Regions from separate parts of the Peribacillus simplex NBRC 15720 genome, predicted to be linked through region 1. Evidence: riboswitches for the same ligand, from Rfam matches in the RefSeq annotation. Region 1 holds a riboswitch; each other region holds the start of a gene.

Evidence for each region. A riboswitch is a leader RNA that binds a small molecule or an ion and turns the genes downstream of it on or off. The one in region 1 is predicted to bind S-adenosylmethionine.
Region 2: another riboswitch for S-adenosylmethionine. It lies ahead of BS1321_RS25585 (YezD family protein); the one in region 1 lies ahead of metK (methionine adenosyltransferase).
Region 3: another riboswitch for S-adenosylmethionine. It lies ahead of BS1321_RS17465 (methionine ABC transporter ATP-binding protein); the one in region 1 lies ahead of metK (methionine adenosyltransferase).
Region 4: another riboswitch for S-adenosylmethionine. It lies ahead of mtnW (2,3-diketo-5-methylthiopentyl-1-phosphate enolase); the one in region 1 lies ahead of metK (methionine adenosyltransferase).

What each region holds. Positions count from the first base shown of each region.
Region 1 covers NZ_CP017704.1:3,191,815-3,197,061, forward strand. The annotation lists gene BS1321_RS15405 (nucleotide sugar dehydrogenase) at 1-323, shown strand, start outside; gene pckA (phosphoenolpyruvate carboxykinase (ATP)) at 724-2,313, opposite strand; SAM riboswitch class I at 2,744-2,906, shown strand; gene metK (methionine adenosyltransferase) at 3,070-4,263, shown strand; gene BS1321_RS15420 (gamma carbonic anhydrase) at 4,487-5,005, opposite strand; gene BS1321_RS15425 (alpha/beta hydrolase) at 5,216-5,247, shown strand, end outside.
Region 2 covers NZ_CP017704.1:5,299,961-5,305,207, reverse strand. The annotation lists gene BS1321_RS25605 (nitrite/sulfite reductase) at 1-244, opposite strand, end outside; gene cysC (adenylyl-sulfate kinase) at 261-860, opposite strand; gene sat (sulfate adenylyltransferase) at 907-2,055, opposite strand; gene BS1321_RS25590 (phosphoadenylyl-sulfate reductase) at 2,085-2,789, opposite strand; gene BS1321_RS25585 (YezD family protein) at 2,971-3,114, opposite strand; SAM riboswitch class I at 3,287-3,395, opposite strand; gene ssuE (NADPH-dependent FMN reductase) at 3,675-4,208, opposite strand; gene BS1321_RS25575 (TetR/AcrR family transcriptional regulator) at 4,418-5,005, opposite strand; partial or broken gene BS1321_RS25570 (SDR family NAD(P)-dependent oxidoreductase) at 5,179-5,247, opposite strand, start outside.
Region 3 covers NZ_CP017704.1:3,622,312-3,627,558, reverse strand. The annotation lists gene BS1321_RS17475 (MetQ/NlpA family ABC transporter substrate-binding protein) at 1-309, opposite strand, end outside; gene BS1321_RS17470 (methionine ABC transporter permease) at 331-981, opposite strand; gene BS1321_RS17465 (methionine ABC transporter ATP-binding protein) at 995-2,017, opposite strand; SAM riboswitch class I at 2,278-2,389, opposite strand; gene BS1321_RS17460 (GNAT family N-acetyltransferase) at 2,530-2,835, opposite strand; gene BS1321_RS17455 (nuclear transport factor 2 family protein) at 3,097-3,465, opposite strand; gene tnpB (IS200/IS605 family element RNA-guided endonuclease TnpB) at 3,801-5,006, shown strand.
Region 4 covers NZ_CP017704.1:4,995,862-5,001,108, reverse strand. The annotation lists gene BS1321_RS24200 (cupin domain-containing protein) at 1-336, opposite strand, end outside; gene BS1321_RS24195 (methylthioribulose 1-phosphate dehydratase) at 366-989, opposite strand; gene BS1321_RS24190 (2-hydroxy-3-keto-5-methylthiopentenyl-1-phosphate phosphatase) at 986-1,645, opposite strand; gene mtnW (2,3-diketo-5-methylthiopentyl-1-phosphate enolase) at 1,652-2,884, opposite strand; SAM riboswitch class I at 2,991-3,143, opposite strand; gene BS1321_RS24180 (pyridoxal phosphate-dependent aminotransferase) at 3,276-4,448, opposite strand; gene BS1321_RS24175 (carbon-nitrogen family hydrolase) at 4,548-5,247, shown strand, end outside.

The DNA of each region.
Region 1 (5,247 bases):
TTGATGTCGTCAATATCTTGATGGGGATGGAAAACATGGATGTAGCCTTGCATGACCCGCATGTCCAATCTGGAAAGATGCCAGTCGTATCAGTTGAAGACGCTGTAAATGATGCAGACTTGATACTTGTCCTGACTGACCATGATGAATTTAAACAGATGGATTATGATAAGCTATCGAATCTCATGAGCAATAAATTGATTTTGGATACACGCAATTGCATTGATGCAACTAAAACCGATGTACCGGTGGCCAACCTGGGCAATATATATCAATACAAAACGATGTCCATGAAAAAAGCCAGGAATAAAGCGATCATCTAAAAATTTGGACAGACATAGATAATGGAATAAGGATTAAGGGGGCGCTGACCATGACAGCGCCCTTTTTGAATATCATGATCTGACTGGAGGGACGGGCATTAAACCAATGAAGAAAAGGACCAAGCAAGAGCTTGGTCCTTTCAGAATGTAAAAGCGTTCCAGTTGGTTTCGGAAATCCGCTCCCTTTCCGCCAAGCCTCCTCGCCGAAAGCATCTAGCGGGGGCTTGGCTAGCCAGTTATTCGGCAGGAGTGTCGCAATTATCTTCAATCCAATAAGGATTACAGTAAAAAAACCATGTAGGATAACCTAGTCTTGGTTTAAAATCATGTTTCGGGAAGAAACATTTCTTGTCGAAAAACTTAAAGGACCAAGCAAGAGCTTGGTCCTTTTGTGTACAATTTATTGAGCTGTCGGTCCGCCAAGTTCTTCGATTTCACTTGGAACACTGCCGAATTTCTTGAAGTTTGCACGGAATTGAGCGGCGAGGGCTGTTGCTGCTTGTTTATAAGCGGCAGGATCTGCCCAAGTCTTGATTGGTTGAAGCACTTCGTCTGGAACCCCAGGAACATGAAGAGGAATATCCAAACCGAAGATTTCATCTTTGATCGTTTCGATGTTCGCTAATTCACCTTCAAGTGCCGCTTGTACCATCGCACGAGTGTAAGCAAGTTTCATACGGCTTCCAGTTCCGTATGCTCCGCCAGTCCATCCAGTGTTGACAAGGTATACCTTTGCATTGTGCTCGTCAATTTTATCACCAAGCATCTCAGCATAGCGTTGAGCGGGAAGCGGTAAGAAAGGTGAACCGAAGCAAGTGGAGAATGTAGCTTCCGGTGAAGTTACGCCTCTTTCAGTACCAGCCAATTTACTAGTGTATCCACTTAGGAAATGGAACATTGCCTGTTCTTTCGAAAGCTTGCTGATTGGAGGCAGAACGCCTGAAGCATCAGCTGTTAAGAAAATGATTGTATTAGGGTGTCCTGCAATACTTGGGTTCACGATGTTATCGATCGCTTGCATTTGGTAAGCAGCACGAGTGTTTTCAGTCAATGAACTGTCATCATAGTTCGCTTCACGTGTATCCGGATCAACAACAACATTTTCCAGTACGGCACCGAAACGGATCGCATCGAAAATTTGTGGTTCTTTTTCACGTGAAAGATTAATCGTTTTCGCATAGCAGCCGCCTTCGATGTTGAATACACCGTTAGAAGACCAGCCGTGCTCGTCATCACCAATCAGTTTACGACTAGTGTCTGCGGATAAAGTTGTTTTGCCTGTACCGGACAGTCCGAAGAATAAAGCGACGTCCCCTTCACGTCCTACGTTAGCAGAGCAATGCATTGGAAGGATTCCAGCCTCTGGAAGTAAGTAGTTCATGATCGAGAAGATCGATTTTTTCATTTCTCCTGCATATTCCGTTCCGCCGATCAGGATTGTACGGCGTTCAAATGAAACGATGATGAAAGTTTCGGATGAAGTTCCGTCCACTTCTGGGTCTGCTTTGAAGTTAGGTGCAGAAAGGATTGTGAATTCTGCTTCGTGACCTCTTAGTTCCTCTTCGTTTGGACGGATGAACAAAGTATGGGCGAAAAGGTTATGCCAAGCATATTCATTAACAACACGGATTGGAAGACGTGATGATTCGTCTGCACCAGCGAAACCTTTAAAAACAAAGATCTCTTCTTTTGCTTTTAGGTAGTCAACTACTTTATTATATAGTTTATTGAACACATCTTCGGAAATTGGCTGGTTCACTGAACCCCAATCAACTTTATCTTTAACTGATGCTTCTTCCACGATATATTTATCCTTAGGTGATCGACCAGTATATTTGCCAGTTTCAGCTTTTACCGCGCCGGTTGATGTTAAAACGCCTTCACTTCTGCTTAATACTTTTTCGACCAATTGAGGAACTGAAAGTTGAGTTTGCACATTGTTTCCTGTTAATAATTGGTGTAACTCATTAGAAACATCTACAGAATTCATATATGAGGTACCTTCCTTTGTTTAAGTTTTTAGATTACAATTAGTATAACACATTCATTTAATTAGTCTATACTATTTCTTTTAATTTGTGATTATTTTCAGTTGGTCGCGTTAATCATTTTAATCCGGCAGGAACCGAGTCAGGATTATCGCATATACTTTCATGAAGAAAATTTTATTTTAATAGGAAGTAAGTAAGCAATACATGTCTATTGGGAAAGTCAGGATGTCGTTCCTTTTCGTATGCTCAATACTTTATTATTAATGGCAATTTACAACATTTCTATTCGTATTTTGCATTGTAAACCCTTCTAGGACGTTGTATCAACATGTTTTTTTAAATGAACGCCATTCTGAGTGGAAATGTTCTTTTTAGAAAAGCATTGACAAATTCCAGCTAGATACGATAATATCTTAAATTGTACGGATTCTCTTATCCCGAGTTGGTGGAGGGACAGGCCCTTTGAAACCCAGCAACCTGCCATATTGAACTTGACTCCAAGATCGATCGCCGAAAATAAAGCGAAGGTCTTCAAGGAATAGTGGTGATGGTGCTAACCTGAGCAAGGTAAAAAACCCTTGAACGATAAGAGTGAAAGGATAGAAGACAGAATTTTAAACCTTTCCTCATTTGCCAGGGAAGGTTTTTGTGTTTTTTATAAGTAATTCTGTGTCTATAGTTGAAACTAATGAGGGAAACGAGTTCCGTAAAAAACAGGCTTATGCCTACAACATACTAACTTCCAAGGAGGAAATATGATGTCAAAGAAACGTCTATTTACTTCTGAATCTGTTACAGAGGGCCATCCGGACAAAATTTGTGATCAGATTTCAGATTCCATTTTAGATGCTATCCTTGCTAAGGATGCAAATGCACGTGTAGCGTGTGAAACTAGTGTAACAACAGGTCTTGTACTTGTTGCCGGTGAAATTACAACGTCCGCTTACGTGGATATTCCGCGTATCGTTCGTGATACGATTAAAGGAATTGGCTACACACGTGCGAAATACGGTTTCGATGCTGAAACTTGTGCCGTATTGAGTTCCATTGATGAGCAGTCTGCCGATATCGCAGCTGGTGTCGATAAAGCATTGGAAGCTCGTGAAGGAAACATGTCAGAGGAAGAAATCGATGCAATCGGTGCAGGGGACCAAGGTCTTATGTTCGGATTTGCTTGTAATGAAACAGAAGAGCTTATGCCGCTTCCGATTTCATTGGCGCATAAACTTTCATTCCGCTTGGCTCAAGTACGTAAAGATGAAACTCTTCCTTACTTACGCCCTGATGGTAAAACACAGGTAACTGTGGAGTATGATGAGAATAACCTTCCTGTACGTGTAGATACGATCGTTATCTCTACACAGCACGATGCAGAAATTACGCTTGAACAAATTCAAGCCGATCTAAAAGAACATGTGATCAAAGCAGTCGTTCCAGCTGAATTGATCGATGCTGAAACTAAGTACTTCATCAACCCGACTGGCCGTTTCGTAATTGGCGGACCTCAAGGTGATGCTGGTCTTACTGGACGTAAAATCATCGTTGATACTTACGGCGGATACGCTCGTCACGGCGGCGGTGCATTCTCTGGTAAGGATGCTACTAAAGTTGACCGTTCTGCTGCATACGCTGCTCGTTACGTTGCGAAAAACATCGTGGCAGCCGGCCTTGCCGACAAAGCGGAAGTTCAATTGGCATACGCAATCGGTGTGGCAGAGCCTGTATCAATCTCTATTGATACTTTCGGAACTGGTACAGTTAGCGAAGAAGTCCTTGTTGACTTAGTTCGCGCTAACTTCGACCTTCGTCCAGCTGGAATCATCAAAATGCTTGACCTTCGTCGCCCAATCTACAAACAAACAGCTGCCTACGGACACTTTGGCCGTACAGATGTCGATCTTCCATGGGAACGCACGGACAAAGCAGAAACATTAAAAGCACAAGCGTAATCCATAAAAAAAGGTGTCCCGCAATAGCGGGGCACCTTTTTTATGGATTAATTTTGCCGTCAGCGGGAATAATTCAAGAAATCCCAAAGAAATTCAAATTACGTGCAATACTCGTGAGTTAGGGGCGATTACAAGTTTGTTTGGGTCAACTACTAATGAGTTTGGAACTTTTACTCATGAGTTTGAGTACAATACTCGTAACTTTCAGTCAATTGCTCGTGAGTTACTTTATTCGTTCCGCCGTTTTATAGTATTGTCCTTTTTCGGCGTATTCGCGTACGATGCGTTCCATATCCTGGCGATCTTCTTCGTTGATTTCGCGAATGACTTTAGCTGGGCGCCCGAATGCCAACATGTTCGGTGGAATGACTTTACCTTGGGGAACGAGACTGCCGGCACCGATGAAGGCCCCTTCGCCGATTTCGGCTTCATCAAGTACAATCGATCCCATGCCGATCAAAGCTCCTTTACGGATTTTACAGCTATGTAAAATGACCTGGTGGCCAATGGTTACTTCATCCTCGATGATCAATGGATTATTTGGGCTTTGGTGCAGGACGCTGTTATCCTGTATACTGACTTTTTTCCCGATGATGGTTGGGGATACATCACCGCGAATGACGGAATTGAACCAAATTGATGTTTCGTCGCCAATTTTGACATCACCAGTCACGACAGCATTTTCAGCAATATAAGCGCTTTCAGCAATTTCAGGTTCTTTGCCTTTATACGGATAAATAATCATTTTCAATCATTTCCTTTCCGAAGTGAATGTTTTTATGTATTATTTTAATATACCGTATGCAAATACACTTGGCTATTTATAATAGCAATGTACAACTTGTTAGATTTCTTTTTTGTCGAAAATCACGAATATGGTTATAATTTATATATATTATTTTAACTATCATGGATCGTACACAACAAGTGAAAAGTGAAAGGGGGATTTCGAATGTGGAAATGGGAGACAGAAGGAGACGCAAA
Region 2 (5,247 bases), 2.1 Mb from region 1:
AAGTCAGGATACCTCCGGGAATAACGACACGCATCATCCAGTAACCTGCTTCTTTTGGCCGTTGCAGGTATAGACCTGCCCACTTGAACATATCCCAATTCTCTTTAGGGATGGAATCAAAACCATTTGCAGCGTAATGTGGAATATCATCGAATATCTTCAATCCGTCTTTTTCCAATTTCCAGATTTCCGTTTTATTTTTAGCGATTAGTGGATTTTCCGACCAAAATTTCTCGTAAACCATTACATTTCCTCCTTGATTAGATCGCTTTCTTTGCTGTCAAATAGCCGATTACCTGTTCAACGCACTCTTCAATGCTGTATTGGTCGGATTCTAAAATGATTTCCGGTTGTTCAGGTTCTTCGTATGGAGAGTCGATTCCAGTAAAATCTTTAATGATTCCTTTACGCGCCTTGTCATAAAGACCTTTTGGATCACGCACTTCGCACTCTTCGATCGGACACTTTATGTATACTTCAATAAACTCCCCTTCATCGAGTAAATCACGTACAATCTGCCGATCTGCCCTGAAAGGTGATATGAAGGCGGTCAATACGAACTGCCCACTATCCACGAATAACTTCGATACCTCACCGATTCGCCTAATATTCTCGGTTCGATCCTCTTCAGAAAAACCTAAATCTTTATTTAATCCGTGGCGGATATTATCACCATCTAAAACATAACTTCGAATATTCCGATTATATAACTCTTTAGCGACCGCGTTCGCAATCGTTGATTTTCCGGAACCCGAGAGTCCTGTAAACCATAGAACTGTGCTTTCATGCCCGTTCTGCTTCCGACGGAGCTCCTTGTTCAATGACGTTTCATGCCAAGTGACATTCGTACTTTTACTCATATAATAATCCCCCTCTTCTTCATGTGACACTTCAATTTATATCCAATCAGTTATAAACTTCATTCTTTTTTAGACCTTCGATCAACACCTCAATGACTTCTTTACGGCTAAAGGTAGCTGGAGGAATTTCTCCATTACGAAGCATTTCCCTTACCTTCGTTCCAGAAAGGATGACATGGTCTTCCTTGCCATGCGGACAAGTTTTAGCGGAAGCCATATTGCCACATGCTTTACAGTAAAAACTATGTTCAAAGAATAATAGAGTGATTCCTAACTCATCTGCGTTAAAATTCCCAAAGATTTTTTGAGCATCATATGTGCCATAATAATCGCCCACACCCGCATGATCACGTCCGACGATAAAATGGGTGCAACCATAATTTTTACGGACCATCGCATGGAAAATGGCTTCTCTTGGTCCTGCATAACGCATGGCAGCAGGGAAAACTGCAAGGGAGACGCGATCCTTAGGATAATATTTTTCAAGCAGCACTTTATAGCTTTCCATTCTTACATCTGCCGGAATGTCATCGGATTTAGTGGCACCTACGAGAGGATTTAAGAATAAGCCGTCGACAATCTCCAATGCTGTCTTTTGAATGTATTCATGAGCACGGTGAACAGGGTTCCTCGTTTGGAATCCGACAACTGTTTCCCAGCCTTTTTCCGCAAAAGCTTTCCTTGTGTCGACCGGGTCCAAATAATGAGCTTGAAATAGCGGACGCTCTATTCTCTTGATCAACTTTATTTCCCCGCCGACATATACATCCCCACGGTTATATAAATTTTTCACTCCAGGATGCTTCTCATCATCCGTTTGATATACTAATGTCGCTTCCAATTGCTTATCTGGAGTGTAAATATCGGAAACGGATAGAACTCCGTATGTTTCACCTTCATGAGTCAACGTCACTTCTTCACCTAAAGTAAGGGTTTCTGCAGTTTCTTCGGTCAAAGGCAGCGTAATCGGGATGCTCCATACATGCCCACTGCTAAGCCTCATTTCCTTGACCACTGTCTCATAGTCACTTTTTGTAAAGAATCCTTTAATCGGACTGTAGGCACCAGTGCCTATCAATTCAAGATCACTTAATGCAATTTCATCTATTTCGATTGACTTTGTTATTTTACTAAAATCATATTTTGGTTCCCAAAGATCGATTAATGTTCCTCCGTGCGGTAAACTGATTGTCATGCTAATTTCCCCCTATGGTTTCTATTTATTTAAGATAAATGCAATCCGCATTCCGTTTTTTGAGCCCCTTGCCAACGGCCAGAGCGTAAATCATCTGCATTGAAGGCCGGTGCTGTACACGTTTTACATCCAATGCTCGGATATCCATTATCATGCAGGATATTATATGGAAGTCCGTTTTTATGGGCGTAGCGCCAAACATCTTTCCACGTCCAATGTATGAGTGGACATATTTTAACTGACTTGAACTTATTATCCTTATTGATATACTCGGTCAGAGCCCTTGTTTCGGATTGCTCCCTCCGCAATCCCGAAAGCCAGGCTGTTGCCATTGAAAGCACATCGGTAAGCGGAATGATTTTACGAATGTTACAGCACTTATTGGAATCTCTAAGCCATAATTCATCCCCATATTCCGCTGCTTGTTCCTCAAGCGTCAAGGCAGGTTTCTTCATTTCGATCGAAAGCTTTGGATATCGCTTTTTCACTTGCTCGATCAATTGGTAAGTTTCCTCAAAATGAACATCTGTATCAAGGAAAACTATTTTCGCCGAAGGATTAACCTTCGCCAATAAATCCGTAAGCACGATGCCTTCAATACCAAAACTACAAGCATAAATCAGTTTGTTTCCATAATGGTCATTCGCCCATTGCAGAACTTCCAAAGCTCCTTTTGTCTCACTGTCTTCAGGAAATACAGGTAAATCCCCTGTGTTGAAATTGTCATAGTTTATTAATGCAGCCAACTTTGTAGCCCCCTCTAAAAACTTGCTGTATCAGGTTAGAGTAACTGTTGATCAATACCCGTTGTAATCTTCTCCGGTTTATTTGATTCTAGGAAAAAGAGACGAATCTAACCAATACTCTCTTTATATCAGTTAAACCCGCCTCTAGTTTTTCTAGTCAGCAGATACCTTATTTAATTCTTAATTTTTCATTTCTTTCCATTTGAATGATTTTACCATCCTGGACAATAAGTGTAATGGATCCATATTTCATTGAATTAAGCATTTCTTGAAGTCGTTCAAATATTTCTTCAAGCTGATTCTCTTTATCCAAACCAGTTCCTCCTTTAAGAAAATCCGCGAATATTTTATTTTCAACGCTGATTAAATGAATTTCTTAGATTTATATAATTCCATACAACCTTACATTGTTATGGTTTGCCTACAATTTTTCAAAAAAAACAAAAATCTTTCCATGATGGAAAGATCCCAAGGTAAATATCTTTACCTTATCTTCCAAAATGATCAACATTTTGTTGGAGGTAGCACCTTGCATCCATCATGCAGGTTGCTGGACTTCAAAGGGCCAATTCCCTCCGTCGCTCTGGATAAGTTTTATTATTTTAAATATTAACATATATTTAATCCTTGTCAATGGAGTTTTCTTATAAAATAACTTGGTTTAATATTATGGATTAACTGTTATTTTTATACACACTATTCAATTTATGATTTTATGTTCATATAAATACGAAAATAGACTCGTCTTTTTAGATAAGGTCTCCAAAAAAATAAGTCTATTTTCATAAAAAGCCTATTATTGACGCATGTCCTTTCTTGAAAAAATAATTTCTCGAATTCCATTCCTTTTGTAGAAGGGATTACTTGAAGTCATTAATTTCTTAACTGTATCGCTTCTACAAATTCTTGAACTTGACTCTGGACGCGATCAATTAAATCCAAATCATTAATCGGTTTTTCTGAATTCTGTTTATCTATTTCCTTATCAACAAAATAAATGCCCTGCAGCGGCTCGCCTTTTAATATTGAAATTAATGGTTTAAGCGCATAGTCAATCGCCAATAGATGCCTGTTACTTCCTCCAATCATGATTGGCAGCACTGGCTTACCCTTAAAAGCACCTTCTGGCAGCAAATCAATCAAGGCTTTCAATACCCCTGTATAAGAAGCCTTATAAACAGGTGAACCAATAATGATACCTCTAGCTGCTTGAATTCTCTCTGAAAGCTTTAAGATATCTTCGCTATTATATTTCCCTTGAAATAAATCATCTGCTGAGAAATCCGTAATTGAGAAATAAGCTGTGGTAAATCCTTCGTGTTCGACTAATGATTGAATATGTTTTAGTGAAATGTCCGTTCTTGATGGTATAGCAGGACTTCCTGATAAAATTACGATATCGCTCATTTAATACCCCTCCAATGTTACATGATTTCCAGATAAAATCTTCGTAAAGCATTTCATGCAGTATGCATTTATCGTAATAGTCTGAAAAATATAAGTCAAATCTTACACTCGGGTTTCATAAATTCACCAGTTGACTTCATCGACTCTGAATGAAAATAAAACGGTCATATTTGCGGCTTGATGCTCATGCCACAAATATGACCGTTTCATTATGTATGATTTTGTTTACCATGAATACCATATACCAAAAGTTGAGCAATGCTCTTAATTCGTTCAGAAGTAAAATATGGCTCCTTTTTTTGTTGATGGATCTCATAATGTGTAGATAATGCCAATGTAAAAGAAATGATCCCTACATTAAATAGGATAATATCAGAGATATATTGTATCTCTCCGCTATCTATTCTCTTCTGTATTTCAATATGCTTGGCATTTGGCTTGAAAATCTGATCTACATATTGCTTTGAAATATCTTGATCGAATTGTGTTTCCCTAAATAATATCGAAAACTGTTCTTTATTTTCAAGAATTTTTTTTATCATGGTGCAAACATGATTCTCCACTAGATCATCCGTTGAAAGATGACTAGTCCCATCTTCAGATTCCTCTTTTTCATTAGGGGTAATTGTAGCCAAAAGCAAATCTTTTTTGCTATCAAAGTATTTGTAAATAGTAGCTTCGGAAACATTGCATGCAGAGGCAATTTCATTCGTTCTTGTCATGTCAAAACCTTTAGTGGCAAAAAGAGTCCGGGCTACATTTATGATTCGTTCTTTGGTTTGCTGCCCTTTTTTCAAAAATATCAACCTTCTTTTATAAAGATAAGACCGGTTTCACCAATTATTTTCCATGATATCTTGATGGTATCAATCGGTCAACATATTACCTTTGATCTATTAGAATTCAATATTCCCATATATCATAAATAGAAAACATCGTCTGGTTGGGACGATGTTTTCTTTTCAGAAAATCACTTAAAAGATGCATAGCCATCATCGACCATGACTACACTTCCATTAATCGCATCCGCTTCCTCTAA
Region 3 (5,247 bases), 430 kb from region 1:
TTTCAGATTTTGGTCTTGAACGAATTCATCGAAGTAAGCGACCGTTTGGAATGAATTGGCATCGATTTCACCTTCACTTAACGCAAGGTTCGGTTGGATATAATCATTGAAAGTGACCAGTTCGATATTAAGACCTTCCTCTTTCGCTATGTCGACAATGTATTCCCATGTTCTCGTATCCCCGCTGCTGACACCGACTTTTACTGTTTTCACATCATCCGAACCGCCTGATGCACCTTCTTCTTTCCCGCATCCTGCAGCCACGATGGCCAATACCAATACCATGATCGTTAATAAGATTTTCTTCATTTCTCCTACCTCCTGTTATTTTTATCTTCTTCTGATTTTTCTTGAAATAAAATTCCCGGTGGATTGCAATAATTGAACGATGATCACGAGCGCCGCCACTGTGACGACCATCGTCATCGTATCGAACCTTTGATAACCGTAAGCCAAAGCTAGATCTCCGACCCCGCCTGCACCGACGGCACCTGCCATGGCCGTAGATCCGACAAGCCCGATTGTCGCTGTTGTAAATGTAAGGATCAACGAACTAAGTCCCTCGGGAATCAAAAAGCGATAAATGATTTGCCATGTCGTAGCTCCCATCGCCTGAGCTGCCTCGATGATCCCTTTGTCCACTTCCAACAGGGAGTTCTCCACAAGCCGGGCAATATAAGGAGCCGCGTAAAAGATTAGCGGAACAATGGCCGCATTCGTTCCAATCGCACTGCCGACAATCATTCTGGTAAACGGAATAAGTGCTACAAGCAAGATGATGAAAGGAACCGACCGCAATATATTGATGACCGGGTTCAATACATTAAAGATCCATTTATTCTCCAGGATGTGACCCTTTCTTGTAATGACAAGCAGGATACCGAGCGGAAGCCCAATCAATCCGGAAAATACCAATGAGATGGCTACCATATAAAGTGTGTCACCGAAAGCTGTCGACAGCTGGTCTGCCGTTATTTCCATTCCCCAAAGCGTATTACCCATTTATCTGCACCTCCTGGACGAGAATCCCCTCATCTTTAATATATTGATAAGCCTTGTCCACCTCATTTTTGTTCCCTGTCACTTCGATGATCAAATTCCCAAAAGGCGTTTCCTGAATTTCAGAAATATTGGCTGATAATACACTTAAATGAACATCATATTTCTTCGAGATGGTTGAAAGTAAAGGAGTGCCAGAAGTAGTCCCAATAAAATTAATTTTCCAAATAATCGGAATGTGGGACCCTATGCTTTTTAAGAAACTTTGTGGAATCTCGTCATGTATGACCGTTCTCACGAAGTTTTTTGCAATATCCGTTTGCGGTTTGGCAAAAACTTCGAAAACAGAACCTTGTTCAACGACGCAACCGCCCTCCATGACCGCTACCTTATTGCAAATTTCCCTAATTACAGACATCTCATGTGTAATTAGCAGAATGGTAATATTGTATTCTTTATTAATCTTTTTTAAGAGCTGCAGAACTGCACTCGTTGTTTGTGGATCCAATGCCGATGTAGCTTCATCACACAATAAGATCGATGGATTGGTAGCCAATGCTCTCGCAATGCCGATCCGCTGCTTTTGACCGCCGGACAATTGTTCCGGATAACTCTTTGCTTTGCTTGATAAGCCAACGAACTCCAACAGCTCGCCTACCCGCTTTTTTATTTCATTACCCGGAGTTCCGGACAAAACCAGCGGCATGGCAATATTATCAAAAACAGTCTTTGAATTTAGCAAATTGAAATGCTGAAAGATCATCCCGATTTTTTTCTTTTCAGCCCGCAATTCCTTCGGGTTCAATTTGGTTAAATCCTTGCCCCCAACAATCACCTGCCCATCTGAAGGATGTTCAAGCAAATTGACCAACCTGATCAACGTACTTTTCCCGGCCCCGCTATAACCGACTACACCGAATATATCCCCCTTTTCCACTGTCAAATTAATGCCCTTCAAAGCCTCAACAGTCTGTTTCTTTGTTTGATAAACCTTTTTAACATTTTGAAACTCAATCATCCAATCTCCCCCCATGCTGTTTATTTGTACGAATTCATTATCCAGAGAGAAGAGCTTTGCAAAGTTTCATAATGATAGGGTTAAATTCTGCGAAATTCATGAGTAAGAGTGCGAAACTCACGAGTAACTGCACCAATTCTCCAAATAACCATATACATTTTGAATAAACAAAAGAGGCCTCTTCCGTCATCAGACAGAAGAGGCCTCTTTTAGACATAAAAAAGAGTAAACTCTTAAATTAATTATCTAAGAAAAGCTCCTTCTTATCTTTCAAACTTTCGTCCGTTGGAATTAGCACAGTATTTTTACAAAAGTAAAAACCCGCTGCCGAGGTATCATAGGGCCAAGTCCCTCCACATCTCTTGATAAGAATTAACGTTATATTTAATTATGTCCTTCACTATATATTCAATTTTCTCTAAAGTCAACCATATTTTTCATCGCTCTAAATATTTTCACAGTATATTGATTTGATGCTTTTTAATTATATTAATATAATTTATATTTATATTTTATAATGATTTGCTCATTCTCCATACTGGGTATTTTTCATTTTCTTCGCTTATCTTCATCATGCCTGTATTCGTATATAAACGAATCGCCCTTTGATTATCCGGAGAAACCCTTAAATGATATTCGGATACATTAAATTGCCTGAAAAATCTTTCTGCGTAGCGAACCAATTCCTTGCCAAGGCCTTTGCTGCGGTGTTCGGGAATAAGATAAAATAGATTCACATAGCCAATCTCGGTTCCTTCATATTCCCGAATTTGAAGTTCCATTTGTCCAATCGGTTCTTGGTCCTTTTCAATGATCACTTGTCCATCCGGAAATTTGCGGACCCGTTCTTTCATTCGTTGCAGATATGTATTTTCATCTCCAAAACCATCTTCAGATCCAAAACTTACAACAAAGGAATCTTTCCTGAATTTAATGATAATATCTTTATCTTAGTCCGTATCAATGGTCCGAAAGATCAACTTCATCCACCCCTATCATTTTATTGAAATATCTTTCAAGCAAACAAAACTCATTTGACTAACGCTCTTTTATGATATTTATTTTTATAAATAATAGGCTTAACGGGGCCCTTTCGTTTTTGTGCCTTGATGAAAAAACATTTGCCATCTTCCGTTCGTACATTTCCAGATTGAACTCCTTAGAGTATGTTCCACTTTACCTTCATCAAAAATCCGGTAAGTAGTTAACACGGTATCATTAGACAATTGATGCATATCAAATTGACTTAGTGTCATTTTCACCGCTCCGGCTCCCTCTTGCCCCAAAAAGTCGCTTTTAGACCATATGTTACCCGAACTGCCGAACTCAAAGAAATCATCTTTCAATAATAATGAAAGCTCTTCTGGAGATGTACGGACTTCAGATTTTAACAATTTCTCCTCCAGCTGATACAAATGCTCTTTTAACAATGAAGATTCACTTTCCATTCATCTTGTCTCCTTTTTCAACTATTGGTGAAATTCATGATCCATGCTGGCAAAGATTTTTTATCCAGTTGGTTAATAATTGCGGTCAGCAGCATTTTTTTCTTTTTTAACCGTTTTTGCCATACCTATTTTCTTATTAAGAAACTGGACTCACGACGGATTTCTAAGTGTTAAGAACAATTTATCATTTCCCGCCAGAAGACTCCCTCTTCAAGCGTGTGAAGGGGGAGAGCCCAACGGTAAGGGGGAGATGAATGGCGGTTGGCCTAAACCAAAGTATTCTTTTGACAAACGTACGTTCTCTGGTTAATAATAACAATAAGGGGGTGAAACCAATGGTCGTAAACAAAGCTTATAAATTTCGAATCTATCCAACGAAAGAACAATTAGTTCTCATCAATAAAACATTTGGCTGCTCTCGTTTTGTCTATAACTTCTTTTTAGGCAAACAGAAGGAGAAAGATGCTTACTGGTATATCTGTGAAGAAATGAAGCAGAACGGCCAATTACCCTTTAATAAATGGAAAGGCTCTTTTGTGAATAAATACGCAACAATCAAAGAACTTCCAGCTTTAAAGAAAGAATATTCTTTCCTGAAAGAAGTAGACAGTATTGCCTTACAGAAATCGGTGGAAAATTTAGCAGATGCCTATAGTCGATATTATAAAAAGCAAAACAAGTCACCACGCTTCAAATCGAAAAAGAATCCGGTCCAGTCCTACACGACTAAACATACGAATGGAAATATCGGAATGATTGGAAACCAAATCAAATTGCCCAAACTCGGTTTAGTTCGTTTTGCTAAAAGCCGCGAAGTCGAAGGGCGAATCATCAATGCCACAATCAGGCGGAACCCTTCAGGTAAATATTTCATTTCCGTTTTAGCCGAAACCGATGTACAAGTACATCCTAAAACGAATCGTTCGTGCGGTGTAGATGTTGGTTTGAAGAACTTTGCGATTCTTTCAGATGGTACGGTCTATCAAAACCCAAAATTCTTCCGGACGGTCGAAAAAAAATTGGCCAAAGCACAACGGATTCTTTCAAAGCGACAAGAAATAGCTTTGAATCGAAATAACCCATTGTCTGAAGCTAAAAACTATCAAAAACAAAAACGAAAAGTGGCCATCCTACACGAAAAAATTTCAAATACCCGAATGAATTACTTACATAAAGTCTCTACCGAAATCATCAAAAACCACGATGTTATTGGAATGGAAGACTTGCAAGTGTCCAATATGATGAAAGATCACAAACTAGCTAAAGCGATTAGTGAAGTATCTTGGTCCCAATTCAAAAAAATGTTGGAATACAAAGCAAAATGGTATGGTAAACAAATCGTGACCGTATCTAAAACGTTTGCTTCTAGCCAATTGTGTTCTGGCTGCGGGTACCAAAATAAAGACGTTAAACATCTGAATCTTCGTGAATGGGATTGTCCTTCTTGTTCTACTCACCACGATCGAGATATTAACGCAGGACTTAATCTAATGAATGAAGCCATAAGGCTTCTAACCGTCGGAACGACGGGGTTAGCCTAATTAAAAATTGGCCGATAGGCTAATGTTCTTAGGAATCCCCCACTTCAATCAGACCATAAGGTCGATTAGTGGCGGGTAGTTCAATCCACAATACTAGCGGTAATTCCTTTTTGACTGCCATTCAATGCGAACTATTCCTTACTAAAACATAATAATAAGTTCCTCAAAATGGATCATTGAGTCCATAAAAAGAAGGAGCTGCAAATGGCAGCTCCTTCTTCTGTGCATCCGTTTGTTTTCC
Region 4 (5,247 bases), 1.8 Mb from region 1:
TCCGCCTGCTATGAAACGCACTTCATCATCTTCATGGTGGTGTTCCTGCTTAAAGTTTTCAAGCATTTGATCCAAGTTCGGATTAGCATCGGATAATGTGATGATATCATGCGCTTTATAGCCTCTTCTTTCGGAGATTTCCGCTATCTCCGTTTGGAATGTGACAAGGATTTCCTCCTTGTCAGCATCTGTTAGATCGTATTTTTCCACAAGATGGGCCGGTAATTTAGAAATGTCCCATTGCTCATAAATAACCCCTTGTGTTTCTAAAAATCCTTTTACCTGTTCACCGTTTTCAATAACCTCGTTTGTTTCATGGAATCTGATCGTCGCCATCATTCATTCCTCCTCTATGAGTGTTTATCTTAAAGAACCTGCAACGCCTTATGTTGATTAAGCAACAGTTGATATTGAAATAAAAATTCGCAAGCTTCAAGTATTCTTTTAGCTTCGAGTCCGCTTTTGCCCCAAACCGTAATACCATGATTGCGGATCAGCACGGCGCCAGAGTCTTCTTCGACATGTGGCATGAACTTATCGGATAACAGCGGAATATCAGCGTGATTATATATGATTGGAATCCGAAGCTCCGAATCCTCTTCCCACCGACCGGTCGCTTTAATGATTTCATGATTACGAAAGGAAACTTGGCCTTCATCTCCGTACAATTCTGATATCACATTATTTTCAACTGTATGGACATGGAGTACACAGTTCGCATTAGTTTTCCGATAAATGACTGTATGAAGTAAAGTTTCGGCCGATGGTCTTAGGTTCGTTTCTTCAACTGGTTTTCCTTTTAAGTCCACCAGTAAAAAGTCCGAATCCGATTGCTTCCTTTTATCCTTACCGCTTGCCGTAATATAAAAGAAAGGGCTTTTGGGCTCGCGGATGGACAAGTTCCCGCTAGTTCCCATAAACCAATCCCTTTCGGCCAATTCAGCTTTAATATCTGCCAACTCCCGCCATTCTTTAGAATGAGTGTTCACGCTTTAACCACCTCCTGCTGCTTTAAAATGTCAATTACATCAAAAAATGTTTCAAATCCTTGATGTGGAATTCCTTCCCTATCGCATTTTTCAAGCAAAATGTCACGGGCTATGACAAAATCGGCCTGTTTTGCCGCTTCAAAATCCGTTACTGAATCTCCAATAACGAGTTTAAAATCTTCCGCACCCGCAATTTCCCTCATAATGGATGGCTTGCAGCAACCGCAATCATTATTACATTGATCATCACAAGCATGTGGCCACTCAATATAAATCTTTTCCTTATCAAAAAATGCATGGTTACAATAAACGGACTCTGTTGGCAAGATATCATTTAAAAGGGGTGCGATAAAAAAATCCATGCCCCCGCTTACAATATATAAAGGGATGTTGGCTTGTTTCGTATACTCAACGAATTCATAAAACCCAGGACGAATGCCGGCCGTCTTTCTTACATATTGGATGATGTCATCCTTCAAGCCACTATCAAGCAGGGAAAACATATCCCCAACACCTGAAGATATACTGATTTTTTGCTGAAGGACACCGTCTTTCAACGCTTCCCATTCCGGAGGCGCAAACTCTTTCATGATAGAAATGATATTATCTGTGTTGGTGATCGTTCCGTCAAAATCACAAAAGATGATCGGTTTCATTATTTCTTATAGGCCTCCCCATAATATAAGAGCTTTTTTTAGTGTTTCTTCCTCAGCAGCCGCTTCAGACAGGTCCTTTCCTGCTAGAACGGCTTCCACAGCAGATCGGAAAGCCTTGGCCCCGCCCTCTGCTCCGTCAGGGTGTCCGTGAATTCCACCTCCAGCATTAATCACACTATCGAGCCCAAAATCCTTGATTAGGTCCGGAACCATGCCCGGATGAATGCCTGCAGAAGGGACTGGGAAGGCTTTTTTCCAGGAAAGTTCATCTTTTGTCAGAGCTTCAGCAATTGCCAATGTCTCCTTTTTTTCCAATGCGACATTTCCATAAGGGGATGGGAACAAGGATAAATCTGCACCTGATAACCTTACTAATTTACCAAGCAATAATGGATAGCCGATCCCATAAAATGATGAAGATGCCAATGCCCCGCTATATGCGGGGTGCGCCATGATTGGCAGATTGATACGATCATGTTCACTCAAGGCCTGCAATACATCCAAACCATATGTATGAACGTTGAACAATAAAGCATCTGCCCCTGCTTCAGCCGCTTGCTCTGCCTTATCCAATAATTCAAATGTTTTCCCTGATAGATTGACAGCATATAAAGTTCTGTGGCCAGTGGTTTCATAGACTTCATTCAATATTCTTTTTCCCGTTTTTATTCTATCGAAAAATGGAGTCAGTTCCTGATCGAAGAGGATCTCATCATCTTTAACTAGGTCGACACCTCCTAATGCTTGTTGCCTCAGTTGCTCATTATGGAATGTTAGGTCCCTTCCTAATACACCTTTAAAGATGCTCATCACCAGGGGCCGGTTAAATACGCCAACCTTTTCCCTTATGCCTCCAATGCCAAATTGCGGCCCGGGAAAAGCTTTTTGAATATCACCGACAAAATCCAAGTCGATAAGTTTTATTTCTCCATCCAATGAAAGTTTGCCGAAGACCGTCGTAAGGATTGCAGGTAAATCATTGGAGAAATTCCCTGCCGGATAGGCAATTTTAATAAGCGAACGGTATACTTTACGATTAAAGTAGCTGTTTGCCCTCTCTTCTTCAGAAAGTGGTGTCACCGATACGACGCGTCCCTTATGTTTTTCCAGTTGTTTCTGGACCAAATGGGGCAGGTCCGTCCATGTCCCGACAGTCAAACCTAAGGCAATGCTCTCTGCTTTTTTCTCATGTTTTCCATTGAAGTCATGAATTAAATAAGTAGCGACTATCTCGCTCATCTGATCACTCCTATAACACGTTAGTAAACTCTCGATGTCATTAACCTGAAAATGGTCTCAAAATGGCAAAAGCCTCTTCATAAAGAAGAGGCTTTAAAAAGCCATCTTCTTATCTCCCAGCCATTGGCTGCAAGAATTAGCACCGTGCCTTGTGGATTTCAAGAAAATCCGGCGAAGAATTCCGCCCCATTTTACAATGGAATTACGGTCGGTTGCTGGGCTTCATAGGGCTAGTCCCTCCACCTGCTCAAAATAAGAAAACGCTGATATATAAATTGCATTCAAGTATCGAAAGATTAAGAATTTATTTTGTATTCTGACAGGTAATCCCTACTTTGTCAATAAGTTTTAACTATTTAAGGGTGAATAAATCGGATAACCCATTGCATCGTTAAAATAAGTTTAATTTACGTATCCGTTCCACAGCCTCTTTCAGCCGTTCTTCCGAAGTAAGTAGCCCTACCCTGACGTAACCTTCGCCAAATTCACCGAATCCATTCCCTGCGGCAACAGCTACGTGGGCATGCGTTAATAAATAGTCTGCAAAACTCTCGGACGTAAAACCTTTAGGAACTTTGAGCCAGGCAAAAAACGATGCCGCAGGAGCTTTGACATCCCAGCCAATTGCCCTCAATCCCTCAATGAAAACATTCCTTCGCCCCTCGTACATCTGCACTAACTGCTTTACACAGCTCTGCGAGTCAAGCAAAGCGCTTGCCGCAGCTTCTTGTATCGCCGGGAAGAGACTCACATAAAGATGGTCTTGTAATAGTTCAAGAGCTTCTATTACACTCTTATTCCCTACTGCGAAGCCAACTCTCCACCCTGCCATATTGTATGTTTTCGATAATGTGTATATTTCTATTCCTACATCCTTCGCTCCCTCCGCCTGGAGAAAGCTTATCGGTTTTTTTCCGTCGAATCCTATCGCCCCATAGGCGAAATCGTGGACCACGCAAATTGAATGGTCTTTAGCAAAGGAGACGGTTTCATCAAAGAAACTTTCAGTTGCAGAAGCACCTGTGGGATTATTGGGATAGTTCAAAAACATCATTTTGGCTTTATCAAGAACTTCTTTATGTATGTCATTGTATTTCGGAAGAAAATCATTTTCTTCTGTCAAGGGCATCAGTTCGGTCTTTGCCTGGGCTAAAACAACACCGGAAAGATAATCCGGATAGCCGGGATCTGGAACTAGGATCGTATCGCCTGGATTCAATAAACACTGCGGCAGTTCGACAAGGCCTGCCTTTCCCCCGAAGAGAATCGCCACTTCAGTATTCGGATCCAGCTTGACACCGTATTCACGTTCATAAAAGACGGCAGCAGCATCTTTTAAATATTGATGTCCCCGGAATGGCGAATATTTATGATTAATCGTTTTTTCAGCGGCAGACTGCAAACTTTTCACGATATGTTCTGGCGTCGGCTGATCAGGGTTTCCCTGGCCTAAATTAATGACATCATGTCCTTGCGCCGTGATCGCATTGACTTTTGCGACTAGTGAAGCAAAAAACTGCTTGGGCAGGTCCTGAAGCTGTCTGGATTTTTCAAATTGCACCATTTATACACCTTCTCTGAAATTTCTTGAAATTCTAGTCACAAATGATATATGTTTATCATAGTCTTGTAAAGCATTTTTTACATGTGGGGGTTTTAAACGATGAAGTGGAAAATAGCTTGTATTCAAATGGATATAGCCTTCGGGCAACCAGATATCAATTTTCAGGTTGCAGAACAATGGATGGAAAAAGCAGCACGGTCAGAACCCGATATCGTCATTTTACCAGAGCTTTGGACAACCGGATACGACTTGACCAGGTTAAATGAGATTGCTGATCAAGAGGCAGAAAAAACGATTGAATTTTTTAAAACACAAGCAAAGAAACACCAGTTTCACATCATCGGCGGTTCCATTGCGAAAAAGACAAGCAAAGGGATCTATAACACCATGATCATCATCGATAAACATGGAAATCTTATTAAAGAATATGATAAGCTTCACTTATTCCAGTTAATGGATGAACATCATTTCCTGCAGCCAGGAGAAAAAGATGGTTTATTTACTCTTGATGAAAAAATATGTGCTGGATTCGTTTGTTATGACATCCGTTTCCCTGAATGGCAGCGAGCCCATACCGTTCAAGGCGCGGAAGTTCTATTCGTTACGGCTGAATGGCCAAAGCCGAGACTCGATCACTGGAGAGCCTTATTGATTAGCCGTGCCATCGAGAACCAAGCCTATGTTGTAGCCGTAAATCGTTCAGGTTCGGATGTCAATAATATATTTGCGGGTCATTCCTTGATTATTGATCCATGGGGGAATATCATAAGTGAAGCCGGAGAAGGAAACGAACTCTTGA